One region of the Blastococcus sp. SYSU D00868 genome, then DNA from elsewhere that is predicted to be linked to it. Evidence: riboswitches for the same ligand, from Rfam matches in the RefSeq annotation. Region 1 holds a riboswitch; each other region holds the start of a gene.
The links. A riboswitch is a leader RNA that binds a small molecule or an ion and turns the genes downstream of it on or off. The one in region 1 is predicted to bind cyclic di-AMP.
Positions count from the first base shown of each region.

Region 2: another riboswitch for cyclic di-AMP. It lies ahead of ACI79F_RS10775 (C40 family peptidase); the one in region 1 lies ahead of ACI79F_RS03100 (hypothetical protein).
Region 3: another riboswitch for cyclic di-AMP. It lies ahead of ACI79F_RS08485 (aggregation-promoting factor C-terminal-like domain-containing protein); the one in region 1 lies ahead of ACI79F_RS03100 (hypothetical protein).
Region 4: another riboswitch for cyclic di-AMP. It lies ahead of ACI79F_RS07395 (LysM peptidoglycan-binding domain-containing protein); the one in region 1 lies ahead of ACI79F_RS03100 (hypothetical protein).

Region 1 covers NZ_JBJGZO010000002.1:280,274-284,626, reverse strand. Annotated here, with positions in the region: gene ACI79F_RS03105 (phosphoenolpyruvate carboxykinase (GTP)) at 1-1,066, opposite strand, end outside; cyclic di-AMP (ydaO/yuaA leader) riboswitch at 1,466-1,621, shown strand; gene ACI79F_RS03100 (hypothetical protein) at 1,914-2,900, shown strand; gene ACI79F_RS03095 (helicase-related protein) at 2,942-4,353, opposite strand, start outside.
Region 2 covers NZ_JBJGZO010000009.1:132,187-136,539, reverse strand. Annotated here, with positions in the region: gene ACI79F_RS10790 (transglycosylase domain-containing protein) at 1-216, shown strand, start outside; partial or broken gene ACI79F_RS10785 (YhjD/YihY/BrkB family envelope integrity protein) at 258-977, opposite strand; gene ACI79F_RS10780 (hypothetical protein) at 1,094-1,402, opposite strand; cyclic di-AMP (ydaO/yuaA leader) riboswitch at 1,644-1,736, shown strand; gene ACI79F_RS10775 (C40 family peptidase) at 1,772-2,848, shown strand; gene ACI79F_RS10770 (DUF2568 domain-containing protein) at 3,008-3,385, shown strand; gene ACI79F_RS10765 (hypothetical protein) at 3,366-3,908, opposite strand; gene ACI79F_RS10760 (DUF3817 domain-containing protein) at 4,124-4,353, shown strand, end outside.
Region 3 covers NZ_JBJGZO010000007.1:71,153-75,505, forward strand. Annotated here, with positions in the region: gene ACI79F_RS08475 (acyl-CoA thioesterase) at 1-714, shown strand, start outside; gene ACI79F_RS08480 (DivIVA domain-containing protein) at 1,001-1,696, shown strand; cyclic di-AMP (ydaO/yuaA leader) riboswitch at 1,872-2,031, shown strand; gene ACI79F_RS08485 (aggregation-promoting factor C-terminal-like domain-containing protein) at 2,244-3,038, shown strand; gene ACI79F_RS08490 (class I SAM-dependent methyltransferase) at 3,124-3,768, shown strand; gene ACI79F_RS08495 (TetR/AcrR family transcriptional regulator) at 3,829-4,353, shown strand, end outside.
Region 4 covers NZ_JBJGZO010000006.1:67,959-72,311, reverse strand. Annotated here, with positions in the region: gene ACI79F_RS07405 (MMPL family transporter) at 1-738, opposite strand, end outside; gene ACI79F_RS07400 (TetR/AcrR family transcriptional regulator) at 745-1,338, opposite strand; cyclic di-AMP (ydaO/yuaA leader) riboswitch at 1,586-1,738, shown strand; gene ACI79F_RS07395 (LysM peptidoglycan-binding domain-containing protein) at 1,746-2,738, shown strand; gene ACI79F_RS07390 (zinc-dependent alcohol dehydrogenase family protein) at 3,045-4,067, shown strand; gene ACI79F_RS07385 (hypothetical protein) at 4,207-4,353, opposite strand, start outside.

The sequences.
Region 1 (4,353 bases):
CCCACCAGACGTCGGCGGTCTGCTCGTTGTAGGCGACGTTGGTGAAGATCGTGCCGGTGCCCTCGCGGATCGCCTCGACCGCCGTGGGGTTGGTCGCCTCGTTGGTGTCCTTGGCGACACCGAACACGCCGTACTCGGGGTTGATCGCGTAGATCTTCCCGTCCTCGGGGTCGACGCGCAGCCAGGCGATGTCGTCGCCGTAGAACGTCACGTGGTAGCGGTCGCCGAGGATGTCGGGGGCCAGGGTCATCGCCAGGTTGGTCTTGCCCGACGCGCTCGGCATCCCGCCGCAGATGTGGTACTTGCGACCGGTCTGCTTGTCGGTGATCCCCAGCAGCATGAACTGCTCGGCGAGGAACTCCCCGGAGCGCCAGCCGTCGTAGGCGCCCTGGCGCAGGCCGTGGGCGATCTTCCCCAGCAGCGCGTTGCCGCCGTAGGAGGAGCCGAAGTGCAGGATCGTGCGCTCGTCGGCGACGGTGACGAAGTAGCGCTGGTCGTCCGGGGTGCCGTGACCCAGGTTCTCCAGGTCGCCGGTGACGTGCACGCCGCGGACGAAGCTGTCCTGGTCGGCGAGGTCGTTGACGAACTCCACGCCGACGCGCGCCATGCGGTTCATGTGCAGCACGACGGTGCGGGTGTCGGTCAGCTCGACGCCGGTGGCGTACTGCTCGAGCGGCGACCCGGGCGGGGCCATGAGGTAGGGGACGACGTACATCGTCTTGCCGGCCGAGGCGCCCTTCATGCGCTCGGTCAGCAGCGGGCGCATCTCCGAGGCGGGCTTCCAGTTGTTGTAGACGCCCTTGTCGGACTCGTTGTTGGTCGCGACGACGGTGCGCTCCTCCGACCGCGCCGTGTCCTTCGGGTGACTGCGGGAGTAGTAGCGGCCCTCCCCGGCGGGCAGCAGCTCACCGGCCTCCAGCGCCTCCTGGACCAGGCGGGCGTCGTCGGAGGCGTGCACCACCTCCACGCGGGCGGCACCGGTGTGCTCTGCCCACTGGCGGACGAAGTCGCGGACGCGACTGTTCTTCACCCCTGCTTCGTCGAGCACGGCGTCAACGGCTGCCACGACTTGCACCTCTCCCTCGCGGGTCATCCGTTCACCGCGCCTCCCGACGTGCGCGCTGCGGCCCGCTGCGTCGGGAACTTACCGATCCCGCCCCGGCCGATTGACAGCAGTGGGGCCGATGTCACTCCTTCCGGCCGCCCTTCTCGGCCGCCACCTGCGCCCATAGGTCGTCTGGGACGTCTACCGGGCCCGCCGTGCCTCCCGGGCCGCCCGTCCGCTGTGTTCTCGGCCACAGCCGGGCGCGGTGGCGGGCCGGTGCCCTACACGGTCAGCGGCCCGAACCGGCGTACCGGCGCCGCGTGTCGGCTCCAGAACCGGCCGCGCCGGATTGTCACGACTCCATAACGCGATTACCGTTCCCGCCGTCCGTCCGGTCGTTGGTCCCCGACCGGGGAAGCCGGTCGGACGCCGCCGAGTCGCCCACGAGCCCCCTCGTGGCGAGCCGGGGACCCACCGCAGTACTGGGGTGAATCCCGTCCGGACGTGTCCGGAGGGGTAGGGCCGCTTCCCGCCCGAACCCGTCAGCTAACTCGGTAGGCGGCCGACGGAAGAACGGAGAGCCGCCGCATGGCGCGCCCCAGCATCGCTGCCCCGCATCCACGCCCCCGCTCCGGCCGGTCCCCTCGGGGCAGGGTGCGCCCGCGCAGCTGAGCACCCGCGGTCGTCGGTAGCCGACGCCGCTCCACCCCTGCACCCCGTCGAGCACCCGCGCTCGAGCGGCGCCCCGCCGCGTCCCGTGCACCGGTGGAGCCCGGCACCGCCGGCCGGCCTCGCCCGCCTGCACCCCCGCCCGCAGGCGCCCGTCCCCGGCGCGCCGCGGCACCCGCACCCCTGGAGTCCCCTCCTCATGCAGCACCGCAGCACCCCCTCGCCCCGCCCCACCCGGGCGGCGGCCCCCGAGACCGCGCCGCTTCCGGCCCCGCCGGCCGCGGCCGCGACCGAGCCGGCGACCGAGGTCCTCCACGTCCCCGCGCCCCGCCGGCGCCGCTCACCGGCCGCGCTGCGCCGCCGCCCCGGCGTCTACCTGGGCGTGGCCGCCGCGGGCGCGGTGCTCGTCCAGGTCCTGGTCGGCACCGACCCGGCCGCGCAGGCCGAGGCCGGGACGTCGGAGTCGGTCTCGGTCGCCGCGGCCCTCGGGCTGTCCGCGCAGAGCGCGCCGGCCACCGTCGAGCCGGACCTGCAGCAGCTGTCGGAGCTCACCGCCAGCCGCGGCACCCGCGAGGCGGCCGAGGTCGCCGCCGCGCAGGCCCAGCAAGCCGCCGACCAGGCCGTGCTCGACCGGCAGCGGGCCGAGGCGGAGGCCGCGGCCGCCGCGGCCGCCGCCCAGGCGCAGGCCGAGGCCGAGGCGGCGGCCGCCGCCGAGGCCGCCGCAGCAGCCGCCGAGGCGGCCGAGGCCGCCGAGGAGGAGGCCGCGGGGTCGGGGTCCTCGGGCGGCGGCAGCGCGGCCGCCGCAGGCAGCACCGCCGTCACCGCGGTCGCCCGCATCAACAACACGGCCGGGCCCGTCTCCGCGCGCGTGCAGGCCGCGGCGAACGCGGTCGTCAGCAACGTCCCGGGCGCCGGCTCCATCTCCCTGGGCGGCACCCGGCCCAGCGCGACGGACCCGCACGGCCACCCGTCGGGCAACGCGCTGGACTACATGGTCCTGTCCAACGCGTCGCTGGGCGACGCGATCGTCGCCTACCACGTCGCCCACTGGGACGAGCTCGGCGTCGAGTACATCATCTGGGAGCAGCGGATCCTGCAGTCGCCGGGCGGCTCCTGGTCCACGATGGCCGACCGGGGCGGCGTGACGGCCAACCACTACGACCACGTGCACGTGAACTACAACTGAGCCAGGGGCCGGGCGCGCACGCGCCCGGCCCCACTCGGTGCTCAGCCCCGGCGGGACCGCCCGCGCGGACCGCCCTGGCGCCCGCCCAGGGCACGGCCGGCGGCGCGTCCGGCGGCCCGGCGCCCGCCGGCGGCGGGACGGCGGTCGGCGTCGCCCCCGCCGCGGCCGGCGGGGCCGCTGCACGGGCGGCAGGTGGCGAACCGCGGGGCGACCGCGCGGCCGCACTCCCGGCAGGTCGCGCTGCGGACCGTCGAGATCGCGCCGGGCAGCAGCAGCGAGATGGCCTCGGCGCACTCCTCCTCGACCCAGGCCGCGTCGTCGTCCTCCAGCCCCGCCACGCCGGGGAAGCGGCGGAGCAGCGTCTGGGCGTCGCGGGCGGCCGCGGCGGCCTGCTCGTACTCCTCGACGGTGCCGCCGCGCGGGACGTCCGGCAGCAGCGTCTCCGGCGGGACCGGGAGTCCGGCGGCGTGCCGGAGGGCGGCGCGGGCCAGCGCGAGCCACCGGGTGCGGCGGGGCGGGTCGTAGTCGATCGCGAGGTCGACCAGCCGCCACACCGTGTCCAGGTCCCCGGCCGCGCCGAGCGGGCCGCGCAGGAGCGGCAGCAGCGCCTCGACCCGCAGCACCAGGCTGCTGACGTCGTCGGGCGCGACCGCCTCGTCGCGGGTGGCCGTCCGCGCCCACGCCATCCAACGGGTCAGCGCCTCCGGCAGGTCGACGGCCTCGATGGCGCCGAGGTCGGCCAGCTCCGGCCGCAGCCGGGGGGCCCGCTTCGGCAGGTCGCTGACGGCGTCGCCACGGGCCACCGCGGCGCCGGCGGCCAGCAGGCCCTGGTCCGGCCGCAGCCCGGGCACGCCGGTGAGCACCCCGACCTGCCCGTGCCCGGTGAGCCCGTAGCGGCCGGCCCGGCCGGCGATCTGCGCGGTCTCCCAGGAGCGGAGCGGGCGGACCCGCTCGCCGTCGAACTTCGTGGTCTCGGCGAAGAGCACGGTGGTGGCCGGCACGTTGATCCCGTGGCCGATCACGTCGGTGGTCACCAGGACGTCGAACTCGCCACTGGTGAACTGCTCGATCACCTCGCGGCGGGTGGCCGGCGGCAGGGCGCCGTACAGGACGCCGACCCTGCCCGGCCGGTGCGCGTGCAGCGCCGCGGCGACGGCGTAGACGTTCTTGCGGGAGAAGGCGACGACGAGGGTCTGCGGGCGGACCGTCTCCGGGCGCACCGGCGCACGCAGCACGTCCAGGCGGGACAGCCGCTTGTGGTTGACGACCGTGACGTGCTCGGCGTCGGACACCAGCGGCCGCAGCACCAGGTAGGCCTCGGCGGCGGAGATGAGGTGCATCTCCCGGTACTCGCCGGTGAGGAGCAGGCGCGCCCAGTGGTGGCCGCGCTCGGGGTCGGCCACCCAGTGCGACTCGTCCAGCACGAGGAGGTCGCCGCGCAGCGGCGCCTTCT
Region 2 (4,353 bases), on a different contig from region 1:
GAACCGCCGGACCCGCCCGCCGGCGGTGGCGGCGGGGGTGGCGGCGGGGCGCCGTCACCGCAGCCCTCGCCGTCGCCGCCACCGGGACCCGCGCCGGGGCCGGCCCCCGAGCCGGAACCGGAGCCCGGCCCGGGCGGCGGTCCGGGCGGTGGCCCGGGCGGTGGCCCGGGCGGGGGGCCGGTGGCCCCCGGCGAGCCGCTGCCGCCGGACGGCTGACCCGGGCGGGCGGCCCGGCCCGCCGCCAGCCGCTCGTCGAGGGCCTGGGTGATGAGCCACCCGCCCAGCAGCACCAGGTGCAGCAGGAACAGCCACAGGGCCAGGGCGACCGCCGCGCCGACCGCGGTCAGGCCGCCGAACGGCGCGCCCAGGTCCAGCGGCAGGGACAGGAAGAACACGAACCCCTGCAGGAACCCGGACAGGCAGGCGGCGGTGAACAGCGACGCGCAGACCAGCGCCGGCCACCGCAGCCGGCCGGCCGCCACGACGCGGAAGCCCCACACCAGCGGCACGGTCAGCGCGAACAGCACCGAGTAGTAGCCGAGCGCGAACCGGCCGATCGCGGCCCCCGCGCCGGGGCGGGGAGCGAGCTCCGCCATGCCGCCGGCCGCCAGCAGCAGGGGGTACAGCAGCAGCGGGGTGACGACGACGAGCGGGAGCCCGAGCAGCCGGCCCCGCCAGCCGGTCAGGGTGTCCCGCCGGCGGCTGAACCGCAGCAGCGCCCGGCGCAGCCCCTCGCCGTAGAGCGAGAGCGGGACGAGGGCCAGCAGGAAGCCCAGGACGTCCATCCCCAGCCCGGCGTCCACCAGGTCGCGCACCACCCCCGGCGCGCCGAGCTGCTCGGGTAGCACCTCGGTCAGCCGGTCGGTCAGCCGGGAGACCTCGGCCCGCCCGGTCAGCAGACCGGTGAGCCGGACGGCGACCAGCAGCAGCGGGACGACGGCGATCCCGGCGTAGAAGGTCAGTCCCGCGGCGATCAGCGCGAGGTCGCGGCCGTGCAGCTGCTCGCGGACCGACGCGGTCAGGAAGCGGACCTCCGCGACGACCCGGGCCCGGGTCCACGCGGCCCCGGGCGGCGGTGGTGCCGGCGCCGCGCTCAGCCGGCGGACTCGGAGGTCTGCGCCCCCGAGGTCTCGGTGCCCCCCGAGGTCTCGGTGGCCCCGGAGGTCCCGCTGCCCGACGTCCCGCTGCCGGAGGAGTTGCTCCCGGACGACGCGGGCGCCTCGGAGGTCTGGGTCGGCGGGCCCTCGGTCTCCGCGCAGTCCCCGCTGTCCTCCGCCGTCCCGCACTCCTGCTCGTTGCGGTCGACGTCGGTGTTCCCGCCGCTGTTGCTGCACGCCGTGAGCGAGCCGGCGATCGCGAGGACGACGAGCGGGCGGGCCAGCGCCCGCCGGGAGATGCGCATGCGGGGGTGGTGCGCGCCGCGGCAGCTCCTGAAACCCGCGCGCGCCGGGCGCCAGCAGACCGGCCCGCCCCTCGCAATGTGGCGTTGATCGCTCACTGTGAGCGAACGAATTACACGCTGGTGATTGTCACGCCGCCATAACGGCCCTTACGGTCTGTGTGTCCAACGGGGCGCTCCGTCACTGAAGTGGGTGACACCCCGTGGACGCCGTCGAGCCGGCCGACCCCTCGGGGGACGCCGGGCCGGGGACCCACCGCAGTCCTGGGGTGCAGTGCACGCGGATCCACCGCGGGCACCGGGCGAACTCCCGCCCGAACCCGTCAGCTAACCCGGTAGGCGGCCGTCGGAGAAACGGAGAGCCGCCTCCCCATGGCGACCCCTGAGCGCGCCTTCCCCGCGCGCCCGCACCGCGCCCGCCGGGCGCTCCTCCTCGCCTCCTCCGTGGGCGTCGCCCTCGGCGTGGCGCTCGTCCCGGCCCCCGCGGCCGCCGAGGAGCCGGGGACCGCCGCCGAGGCCGCCGAGCTCATGGCGGCCCGCGGCCACGAGCTCGAGGCGGTGACCGAGCAGTTCAACGAGGCGCGCGAGCAGCTGGCCGCGCTGCAGGCCACGGCGGCCGAGGCCACCGCCGCCGCCGACGCCGCGCAGGCGCAGGTCACCACGGCCCAGCAGCAGGTGCGCGGCGTGGCCCGCAGCGCCTGGACGGGGCAGAGCGGCGGGTCCCTCGCGGCGCTGCTGACCAGCGACTCCGCCGAGGAGTTCATCGACGCGGTGAACGTGCTCGACATGGTGGCCGACCACCAGAACGGCGTCCTGAGCACCGCGGTGACCGCCAGCGACGCCGCGGCCGCCGCGCGCGCCACGGCCGACCAGGCCGCCGCGCAGGCGCAGGAGACCTACGACGCCGTCGCCGCGCAGCAGGCCTCGCTCGAGGCCGAGATCGCCGAGTACCGGGCGGACTTCGAGCGGCTCACCGCCGCCGAGCAGCAGGCCGCCCTGGCCGCCTCCGCCGCCGCGCACGCCGAGACGTCGGCCAGCCGCGACGACCGCGAGTCCCCGGCGGCCGCCCCCTCGGCCCCGGTCGTGGCCAGCAGCGACGCGGCCCAGATCGCCATCGACACCGCCATGGCCCAGCGCGGCAAGCCCTACGTCTGGGCCGCCGCCGGCCCGCGCTCCTACGACTGCTCCGGCCTGACGCAGTACGCCTACCGCGCGGCCGGGATCAGCCTGCCGCACTCCAGCCGGATGCAGTCCCAGATGGGCCAGGCCGTCTCCCGGGCGGACCTGCGCCCCGGTGACCTGGTCTTCTTCTACAGCCCGGTCAGCCACGTCGGCATCTACATCGGCAACGGCCAGATGGTGCACGCGCCGACGTCCGGGGACGTCGTCAAGGTCGCCAGCATCGACTCGATGGGCGGCTACGCCGGCGGCCGCCGGATCGCCGGCTGAGCCCTCCGGGGCCCTCCCCGGCTCCTCCGCAGTCCGACCCGCAGCCCCGGCCGCCCCGCGCGGCCGGGGCTGCGGCGTCCCGCCCTCTTGACTGCACCGCTCTCTTCTGTGAACACTGCTCTCGAAACGACACGGTGATCGCAGAAGAGGGAGTCCGACGTGGTGGAGACCTGGCAGTGGACCTGGGCGCTGGCCGCCTTCGCCGCCGAGCTGGCGGCGCTGGTCGTGTTGTCCCGCTGGGGCCTGGCCGCGGGGCCGGCCGGCGCGGGCCGGGTGCTGCTCGCCGTGGCGCTGCCGCTGGCGGCCGCCGTCCTGTGGGGGCTCTTCGCCGCGCCCCGGTCGGTGGTCGACGTCCCGCTGCTCGCCGTCCTGACGAAGGTCGTCGTCTTCGGTGCCGCCGTCGCCGCGTTGTGGGCGAGCGGGTCGCCCCGCCTGGCCGCCGTCCTCGGCGTGGTCGCCGTGCTGAGCGCGGTGCTGTCCGGTCCCGTGGTGCCGGAGCCGGCGCCGGTGGTCGCCGTCAGCTCCCCGGCTCGCTGACGGACTGGAGCAGCCCCCAGACGAAGCGGGCGCGGCGGCCGTCGGGCAGCGCGACGTCCCAGTGCGCCGGCGCCGGGGCGCCCACGTGCGAGGCCCCGGGCACCGCCGCGACGTCGTCCACCACGTGCTGCCAGACCAGCAGCCGGTCCGCCCGCGCCCGCGGGACGCCCGAGTCCGGTCCGCGCACCAGCTGCTCGTCCAGGACCTCGCCGCCCGGGCCGCTCACCACCCGCCAGCGCAGCTGCGGCCACAGCGGCAGCGGCCACTGCCGCAGCTCCAGCTCCAGGTCGCCGTGCCGGCGCGGGACGCAGGTGTCGGGCGGGCCGAGCACCGCCGTCCGCAGCGCCAGGCCGCGCGGCGCCCGCGGGCTGTGGTGCAGCGCCTGCCAGCGGGCGTGCGCCGCGTGCGCGGCCCCGCGGGTGGCCGACAGCCGCGGCAGCGCCTCGGCGACCAGGTCGGGACGGACGTCGGCCATCCGGCGCAGCAGCACGAGGCAGAACTCCCGCCGCGCCAGCCCCCGCACCCCGCCGACCCTGCCACGCCGCGGGAGCAGCTCGCCGTCACCGGGCAGCGCTCCCGTCGCGTCGCGGCGCGACAGCAGCGCCGGGGGATGACGGTGAGGGCGCGCCGCCCGCCCCGGGACCGGCCCTGCCGCGGAGGTCACACCCCCGGACGGGGACCCCGCGGGCGGGCCGGCCGTTGGCACCGGGAGGAGACCGCCCGCTCGAGAGGGAGCCGATGACCCCGCGCACCGCCGTCCTGCTGTTCCGCGCCGTCGCCGTCACCGAGGCGCTGACCTGGGTGGGGCTGCTGGCCGGCATGTACGTCAAGTACGTGCCCGAGACCACCGAGCTGGGCGTGCAGGTCTTCGGCCCGATCCACGGCGGGGTGTTCGTCCTCTACGTCGTCGTCTCCCTGCTGGCGGCGCGGCTGCTCGGCTGGTCGAAGGGGACGACGCTGCTCGCCCT
Region 3 (4,353 bases), on a different contig from region 1:
ATGATCGCCCAGGCGATCGTGGCCGCCACCGCGGAGGCCGGCGGCAAGCACGTCACCTCGGTGCACTCGACCTTCGCCCGCACCGGGCGGGCCGACCAGCCGGTCACGCTGGAGGTGGACCGCTTCCACGAGGGCCGCTCCCTGGCGTCGATCACGGTGACGGTCGGCCAGGGGGAGCGGAGGCTCGCCCGGTCGCTGCTGCTGCTCGGCGCCGACGAGGCCGACGTCATCCGGCACGACAGCGAGCCGCCGGCCACCGGCGGACCGGACGACGCCCCGGCTCAGGACAGCCACCTGCAGGGGCACGAGCAGCGCACCGTCGGCGGCGTCGACGTGTTCGACCCGGCCCTGGTCGGGCCGCCCGAGCTGCAGTACTGGTCGCGCTGGGCCACCGACCGGACCGAGCGGGACGTCGCGCAGGCGCTGCTGACCTGGGCGAGCACCAACTCGTTCCTGGGCGCGGCGATGCGGCCGCACGAGGGTGTCGGCCTCAGCCTCGCCCACCGGTCGCTGTCCACGGGCGTGCTCAGCCACACGGTGTTCTTCCACGACGACGTCGCCGCGGGGGAGTGGCTGCTCTACGCGCTGCGCAGCACGTTCACCGGCGGTGGCCGTGCCTTCGGCGTCGGCGAGGTCTTCACCGAGGACGGCCGGCTGGTCGCGAGCGTCACCCAGGAGTCGATGATCCGGCCGATGACCGGCGGGGCGCTCTAGCGCGCCACCCCGGCCGGCTGGGCCGGCGACCCGCACGGGACGGCCGGACCGGGCCCCGCACCCCGGGGCCCGGTCCGGCCGCGTCCCCCGCTGCCCGTCCGCCGGCGGCCCCCACAGCGCTGCGTGAGGGCGCCGGTACGCCGGGTGGGACCCCTCCGTCGTGCCCGATCCGTGACCTGCGCGGACCGTCCCCGACCCGCCCCCGTCCGGGAGTCTCCGGGCAGACCGACGGCGCGCGTCGCGGACGGCGGACGCCGGCACGGCCCGGACTGCGGAGGGGGACGACATGGCGATGCGGGGTGCGGTCCTGGACCCGACGCCGGCCGGCGGCACCGGGGCAGGCGCCCCCCGCACCGCCGCGCCCGGCGCGCTCGAGGGGCTGCTGGGCACCGGGCCGTGCTTCACCGGCGCGCTGCGCGGCTACGACCGGCTGCAGGTCGACAACTACGTCGCCTGGGCCGAGGCGGAGATCGCCGCGGCCCGCCGCGAGAGCGACCACCTGCTCAGCCGGTACGCCGCCTCCTCCTCCGAGCTGCAGGAGGCCCGCCGGCGCCTGGCCCAGCTCGCGCGAGAGCGGGACGCCGCCCCGCAGGCCGACCCGGCGCGGCAGCTGCTCGTCGACGCCGCCGAGCACGCCGCGGTGCTGACCGCCGCCGCGGAGGCCGAGGCCGAGCGGATCCGCCGGGAGGCCCGCGAGGAGGCCGAGGCCCGGCTGCGCAACGTCGCCGACCTGCGGGCGGCCGCGGTCGCCGTCCGCGAGCAGGCGGCCGCCGAGCTGGAGGCCGCGCGGCGGGAGCTCGACGCCGCCCGGACCGCCGCGGCCGCCCAGCAGGCGGAGCTGGTCGCCGAGGTCGCCGAGCTGCGCCGGCAGCGGGACGAGGCGCGGGGCTCGCTGCGCCGGCTGCGCGAGCAGGTCGACGTCGCCCTGCAGGTCGTCGCCCTGCCCGACGAGGCCGGGGAGCGGGCGCTCGTCGCCTCCTGACCAGGCCGGACGCCGGTCACGCAGCGTCCCGCCCCGAGGGGTCCGGCGGACGGGTGTGACCACTGGGGCGACGACCGTCACGCAGCGGATTCCCACCCCGACATTGTCACGGGCCGATAACGGACCTACGGTGGCTGTCGTCCGGCTGGTCGTCTCGTCCCCGCCCGGGGAGTTCGGCCGGACGCCGCCGAGTCGCGACCGCACCGCGGGAGCGAGCCGGGGACCCACCGCAGTACTGGGGTGAATCCCGCCCCTCGAGCCGCGCTCGAGGGCGGGTAGGGCTTCTTCCCGCCCGAACCCGTCAGCTAACTCGGTAGGCGGCCACGGAAGGAACGGAGAGTCTCCGCATGCCCCGCCTCCGGGCTCCCGCGGCCCGCAGGTGCCGCCGGCGCGCTCAGCTCGGCTAGCCCGCCGCCCGCACCCGCCCCGCTCCCGGGAGGGCGCTCCAACGCGCCCCCGGGCCCCCCGAAGACACCAGCACCACCCGCGCGCCCTCCTGGGAGGACGCCGGTGTCGCGTGCGCACTCTCCCTCGGAGTCCTCCCCGCATGTCCTCGCAGCACAACACCCGCTTCCGCCGCCTCCGCTCGCCGCTGCGCGCCCGCCGCCCCGGCCTGCTGCTCGCCGCTGCCGCCGCCGGCGGCGTCCTGGTGAGCGTGGTGGCCACCGGTGAGACCACCGCGTCCGCCGACGCCCCCGTCACCGAGTCCGTGAGCGTCGCCCAGGCGCTCGGCGTCGACGGCACCGCCCCCGCCGCCGCCGGCTCGCCGGACCTGGCCGGGCTCGGCGACCTCGCCGCCTCCCGCTCCGAGCGCGGCGAGGCCGCCGTCGGCGCGGCCCAGGCCCAGCAGGCCGCCGACCAGGCCGAGCTCGACCGGCGCGCCGCCGAGGCCGCCGCGGCCGAGGCCGCCGCCCGCGCCGCCGCCGAGGCGCAGGCCGCCGCGGAGGCGCAGGCCGCCGCCGAGGCCCAGGCCGCCCGGGAGGCCGCCGAGGCCGCCAGCGCCCCGGCTCCCGCCCCCGCGCCGGCCGCCTCGTCGTCCTCCTCGGCCGCCCCGCGCGGCTCGTTCAAGGACTACGCGCTGGCCCAGGTCGGCAGCGCCTCGGAGTTCTCCTGCCTCGAGTCCCTCTGGGGCCGGGAGAGCGGCTGGAACCCCAACGCGCAGAACCCGACGAGCACCGCCTACGGGATCCCGCAGTTCCTCAACTCGACGTGGGCGAGCACCGGGATCGCCAAGACCAGCGACGGCTACCGCCAGATCGACGCCGGTCTGATCTACATCGAGAACCGCTACGGCAGCCCCTGCGCCGCCTGGGCCCACTCGCAGTCCACCGGCTGGTACTGACGAAGGACCCCCTCGCCCCCCGCGCCTCGCACGCTCGGCACGGTCCCCTGCGAGGGGGCCGTGCCGGGACGGCACCATGGCCGGCGTGACCGCCGTGCCGGTGCCCGCCGGGTTCGTCCGCGCCCACACGGCCGTGCGCCGTCCGTCGTCCGTGCCGGAGGTCCGGCTGCACGTGGCCGACGACGTCGTCGCCCTGTGGGAGGCGATGGAGGTGCACGCCGGGGGTGCCGGCGAGGCGCCGCCGTTCTGGGCCGCGGCGTGGCCCGGCGGTCAGGCGCTGGCGCGCTTTCTGCTCGACACCCCCGGGGTCGTGGCCGGCCGCCGGGTGCTCGACCTCGGCGCGGGCAGCGGGCTGGTGGCGATCGCGGCGACGCTGGCCGGGGCGGCCGGCGTGCTGGCCAGCGACGTCGACCCCTTCAGCCGGACGGCGGTCGGGGTCAACGCCGGCCTCAACGGCGTCCGCGGCATCAGCGCGCTGGGCGACGTCCTCGGCCACCCGGTGCCGCCGGTGGACGTCGTCCTCGCCGGGGACGTCTGCTACGACCGCGCGATGACCGAGCGGGTGCTGCCGTTCCTCGACCGCGCGCGGGCGGCCGGCTGCGCGGTCTACGTCGGCGACCCCGGCCGGCCCTACCTGCCGCACGACCGGCTGGTCGCCGCCGCGGTGTACGAGATCGCCGAGACCGAGGGCCCGGGCGTGCGCCGGACGACCGTGTGGCGGCTGCCCTGATCGGGCGGCACCCCGCTCGACGGGGTGTCGACTCCCTCGACACCGGCTAGCGTCCGGGCCATGGCCACCCCCCTGGACGGCGACGATCCCGCGCCCGCCCGCGGCCGGCGGGTGCGCCGTCCGTCGGGGGACGACCGGGAGCGGGCGCTGCTGGCCACCGCCGAGCGGCTGCTCGAGCAGCGCCCGCTGGCCGACATCTCCGTCGACGACCTCGCCCGCGGGGCGGGCATCTCGCGCTCGACCTTCTACTTCTACTTCGCCTCCAAGGAGGCGGTCGTCCTCGCGCTGCTCGACCGGGTCGTCGGCGAGGCCCGCGCCGCCCGCTCCGCCGCCCTGGCCGGCGCGACGGGGGCGCGCGCCGCGTGGCGCGCCGCGCTGGTCACCGTGCGCGACACCTTCCGCGACCACCGCGCCCTCACCGCCGCCGCGACCGAGCTGCTGGCCGCCAGCCCCGAGGTGCAGTCGCTGTGGTCGTCGGTCATGGAGGACTTCGTCGCCGAGACCGCGGCCGCCATCGAGGCCGAGCGCGCCCGCGGCGCCGCCCCACCGGGGCCGCCGGCCCGCGACCTCGCCGTGGCGCTGAAC
Region 4 (4,353 bases), on a different contig from region 1:
GATGCCCACGGCCAGGCCGAGCATCGCGGCCAGGATCGGCGTCGTGGAGGACAGGTCGACGAACCCGGTGGCGATCGTGACGCCCAGGACGCCGATGCCGACGCCGACCACCGCGGTGAGCAGGTTCATCCCGGCGACGAGCAGCGAGCCGAAGGTGACCGCGAGGACCACGAGGGCCACGACGACGCCGACCACCTCGGCCGGGCCGCCGACGTGCGGCGGCGCCTGCACCGCCTCACCGCCGACCTCGACGGCCAGCCCGGTGTCCGCGGCGTCGGCGACGGCGGCCAGCAGGGCGTCCCGCTGCTCGGGGGTCACCTCGCCGGGCTGCGCGTCGTAGCTGACGGTGCTGTAGCCGATGGTCGGCTGCGCCGAGTTCACAGCCGGGTTCTGCGGGTCGAACGGGTCGGTGGCCCCGGTGACGCCGGGCAGCTCCCCCAGCGCGGCGACCGTCTGCGTGACCGCGGCGGCGTTGTCCGGCGTCGCCAGCGTCTCGCCGTCCGGGGCGGCGAACACCACCCGGGCCGTGGCGCCGCCGGCCGCGGAGCCGAAGCGCTCGTCGATCCGCTCCAGGGCGTTGGTCGACTCCTGGCCGGGGATGGAGAAGCTGCCGGTGGTCTCGCCGGAGAGCGTCACGGCACCGACGCCTCCCCCGACGAGCAGCACCAGCCAGACGAGCACGACCGGCAGCCGGTGCCGGTGCGAGAGGGCCCCGAGTCGGGACAACAGGACAGCCATGCGGGATCAGGCCTCCACCTGGTGGGGTGCGGGGAGAGGGGCGGCGGGACGGCGGTGGCCGAGCGCGTCGAGACAGGTGGCGACGATGTGCGGCCGCCACGCGGTGGTCGCGTCCTCGGCGTGGGCCGCCAGCGTGAGCACGGCCAGGGCGGCGAGGGCTCCGACGACGCGGACGAGCCGCTCGGGCTCCGCCCTCTCCTGATCGACGCCGAAGGCGCGCAGCACCTCCGCGCTCGCCGCCGCCGGCTCCTCGGGAGCGGGCCTGGGGTCGGTGGCCGGGGCGAGCATCAGCGCGACGATGCCGGGGTGGGCCAGGGCGAGGTCCACGAGGATCTCGAGGGCCCGCAGGTCACGCTCGCGGCCCGGCGGGAGGTCCGCCACCGCGCCCCCGACCCGGCGCCCCATCCCCTCGGCGTGCGACAGCACGGCCTCGTACAGCGCGTCCTTGCTCGGGAAGTGGTGCAGCAGCCCCGCCTTGGACAGCCCCACGGCGGCGGCCACGTCCTGCACCGACGTCTTCGCGAAGCCCCGGCGGGCGAACAGCGCCGCGGCGCGGTCGAGGATCCCCTCGTCCACCTGCTGCCGGAACGGTCGCGCCACGCCTCCACGGTAGGCGTGACCGACCGATTCGGTCGGTAAACCGGCCGAAGCGGTCGGGTGAGGTGGGTCACCCGCCGCGCCCGAACGCGTGGCCGGTGGGTTTCATCACGGTTTGGCAACACGCCGTGTCGAACTGCCCGGTTCGCCAGAAGTGATCTGCGTCACGACGACAGTCGACATGACGACTCGTAGCGTCTTGGCTGCGCTCCGCACAGAGGGCGTGACGGCCGGGCCGCCCAACCCTGCCCACCGGCCGTCTCCGACATCCCTTGGGGCAGGGGTGGGGGACCCACCGGTTCCACGGCGTGCACGCACGCCTCGGGGTGAAGCCGCAGCACGCGGCCGGGCACCGATCGCCCGAACCCGACAGCTCACCTCACCGGCGGTGATCGGAGATCACAGCACCCGTGTCCAAGCACCGCGCAGCCCGTTATGTCCGCACCAAGAAGGCCCTCTCCCGGGCGCCCATCGCCGCCGGCGCCACCCTCATCGGGCTCGGCGTCCTCGGCACCCCGGCGGCCCAGGCCTCCCCCACCACCCCCGACCACACCGGCGGCGAGACCCACGAGCGGCCGCACACCTGGGCCGACTCGTCGTCGGCCTCCCCGGAGACCTACCGGGACACCACCGACACCTACGGCCGGCACGCCGCCCCCGACGGCACCTACACCGTCGAGCGCGGTGACACCGTCTCGCGGATCGCCGCCTCCTTCGACCAGCCGTGGCGCGAGCTCTACCAGCGCAACGTCGTGGTCATCGGCGCCGACCCGAACCGGATCTACCCCGGGCAGGTGCTCGCCCTGACCGGCGCGGCGCCCGAGGCCCCGGCGACGACCGGCCCCGCCGGCGACTCGGCCCCGCTGGCCGAGACGACCGCCGAGGCCGCGCCGGCCCCGGAGGCGGCTCCGGCCCCCGAGGCGGCGCCGGCCCCGGCCCCCGCGCCCGCCCCGGCGCCGGTCCCCGCGCCCGCCCCGGCCCCGGCCCCCGCGCCGGCTCCGGAGCCCGCTCCGGCGCCCGTCGCCCAGGTCGCCTCGGCGATCGCGCACATCAGCAACACCGCCGGCGCGATCAAGCCGCAGGCACAGAACGCCGCGAACGCGGTGGTGTCCAACGTCCCGGGCGCCGCGTCCATCACCCTCGGCGGCACCCGCGCCAGCGCGGTCGACCCGGGCGGCCACCCCTCCGGCCTGGCCATCGACTACATGGTCATGTCGAACGCCGGCCTCGGCGACGCGATCGCCCAGTACCACCTGGACCACTGGGACGAGCTCGGCGTGGAGTACGTCATCTGGCAGCAGCGGATCATCACCTCGCCGGGCGGCGCCTGGAAGGCGATGGAGAACCGCGGCAGCGCGACCGCCAACCACTTCGACCACGTGCACGTGAACTACCGGGGCTGAGCCCGGCAGCACTGCGCGACGACGGCCGCCCGGTCCCTGGACCGGGCGGCCGTCGTCGTCCCGCGGCGGGCGCCGGCCAGGTCGCGTCGGCGGCGTCGCGCACCTGCTGCGCGGTGGCCGCCCAGCCGGCCAGCAGCGCGCGCCCGTCCTCGGCCGGGGTGCCCGGCTCGGCGGTGTGGTGCGGCCGCCTGTCGCCGGTGGGGGGCGTGGCCGTACCCCCAGGGACCCGACCTCCCGCGCACGCGTCCCGGGGCGTTCCGTGGGCACCGACGCACCACCAGCCCACAGCACGAGGAGCACCCACCCATGCGAGGAGCCGTTCTCCACGCCCCCGGCGACGTCCGCGTCGAGGACCGCCCGGACCCGCGGATCGAGCAGCCCACCGACGCCGTCATCCGGCTGGCCGCCACCTGCGTGTGCGGCTCGGACCTGTGGCCCTACCGCGGCGCCGAGACGGTCGCGGGCCCGGCGCCGATGGGCCACGAGTACGTCGGCGTGGTCGAGGAGGTCGGCGGCGAGGTGTCGACCCTGCGGCCCGGCCAGTTCGTCGTCGGCTCGTTCTTCGCCTCCGACAACACCTGCGAGATCTGCCGGGCCGGCTACCAGTCCCGCTGCGTGCACGCCCACCCCATGGGCGCCATTGGCACGCAGGCCGAGTACGCCCGCGTCCCGCTGGCCGACGGCACGCTCGTCGCCACCCCGGAGACGCCGGACGCCGACCTGGTCCCCTCCCTGCTGGCCGCCTCCGACGTGCTCGGCACCGGCTGGTTCGCCGCCGTGGCCGCCGAGGCGGGGCCCGGCAAGACGGTCGCGGTCGTCGGGGACGGCGCCGTCGGCCTGCTCGGCGTCCTCGCCGCGGAGCAGCTCGGCGCCGAGCGCATCGTCGTCTTCAGCCGGCACGCCGACCGGCAGCGCCTCGCCCGCGAGTTCGGCGCCACCGACGTGATCACCACGCGCGGGGACGAGGGCGTCGCCGAGCTGAGGGAGCTCACCGGCGGGCTCGGCGCGCACTCGGTGATCGAGGCCGTCGGCACCCAGGAGTCGATGATGCAGGCCGTCCGGGCCACCCGGCCGGGCGGGCACGTCGGCTACGTCGGCGTCGCCCACGACGTCGCGCTGCCCGGCGACGAGCTGTTCCTCTCCGGCGTCCACCTGCACGGCGGGCCGGCGCCCGTGCGCCGGTTCCTGCCCGACCTGATCGGCCGGATCACCGACCGCGCGATCGACCCGGGCCGGGTCTTCGACCTCGCCCTGCCGCTGGAGCAGGCCGCCGAGGGCTACCGCGCGATGGACGAGCGCCGCGCGATCAAGACCCTGCTGACCGTCTGACACCCGCCACGTCAGCGCCGACCTCGTGCACGTCACGCCCGGCGCGTGCACGCACTGGCACCGCCACCCGCTGGGCCGGACCGTGTCCGTGACGGAGGGCGGCGCGGCGCCCCTGCGCTGACCCGCGGGGCGGCAGGGGTCACCCCACCAGGGACTGGAGGGCCTTCGCCGAGAGCAGCCGGGCCCACCACGGCCGCCGGGGAGCCGGCGGGGCGGGCCGGGTGCGCCGCCACAGGCGACGCGCCGGGCGCACCGCCATGGCCCCGCCCTTCATGCTGACCCAGCC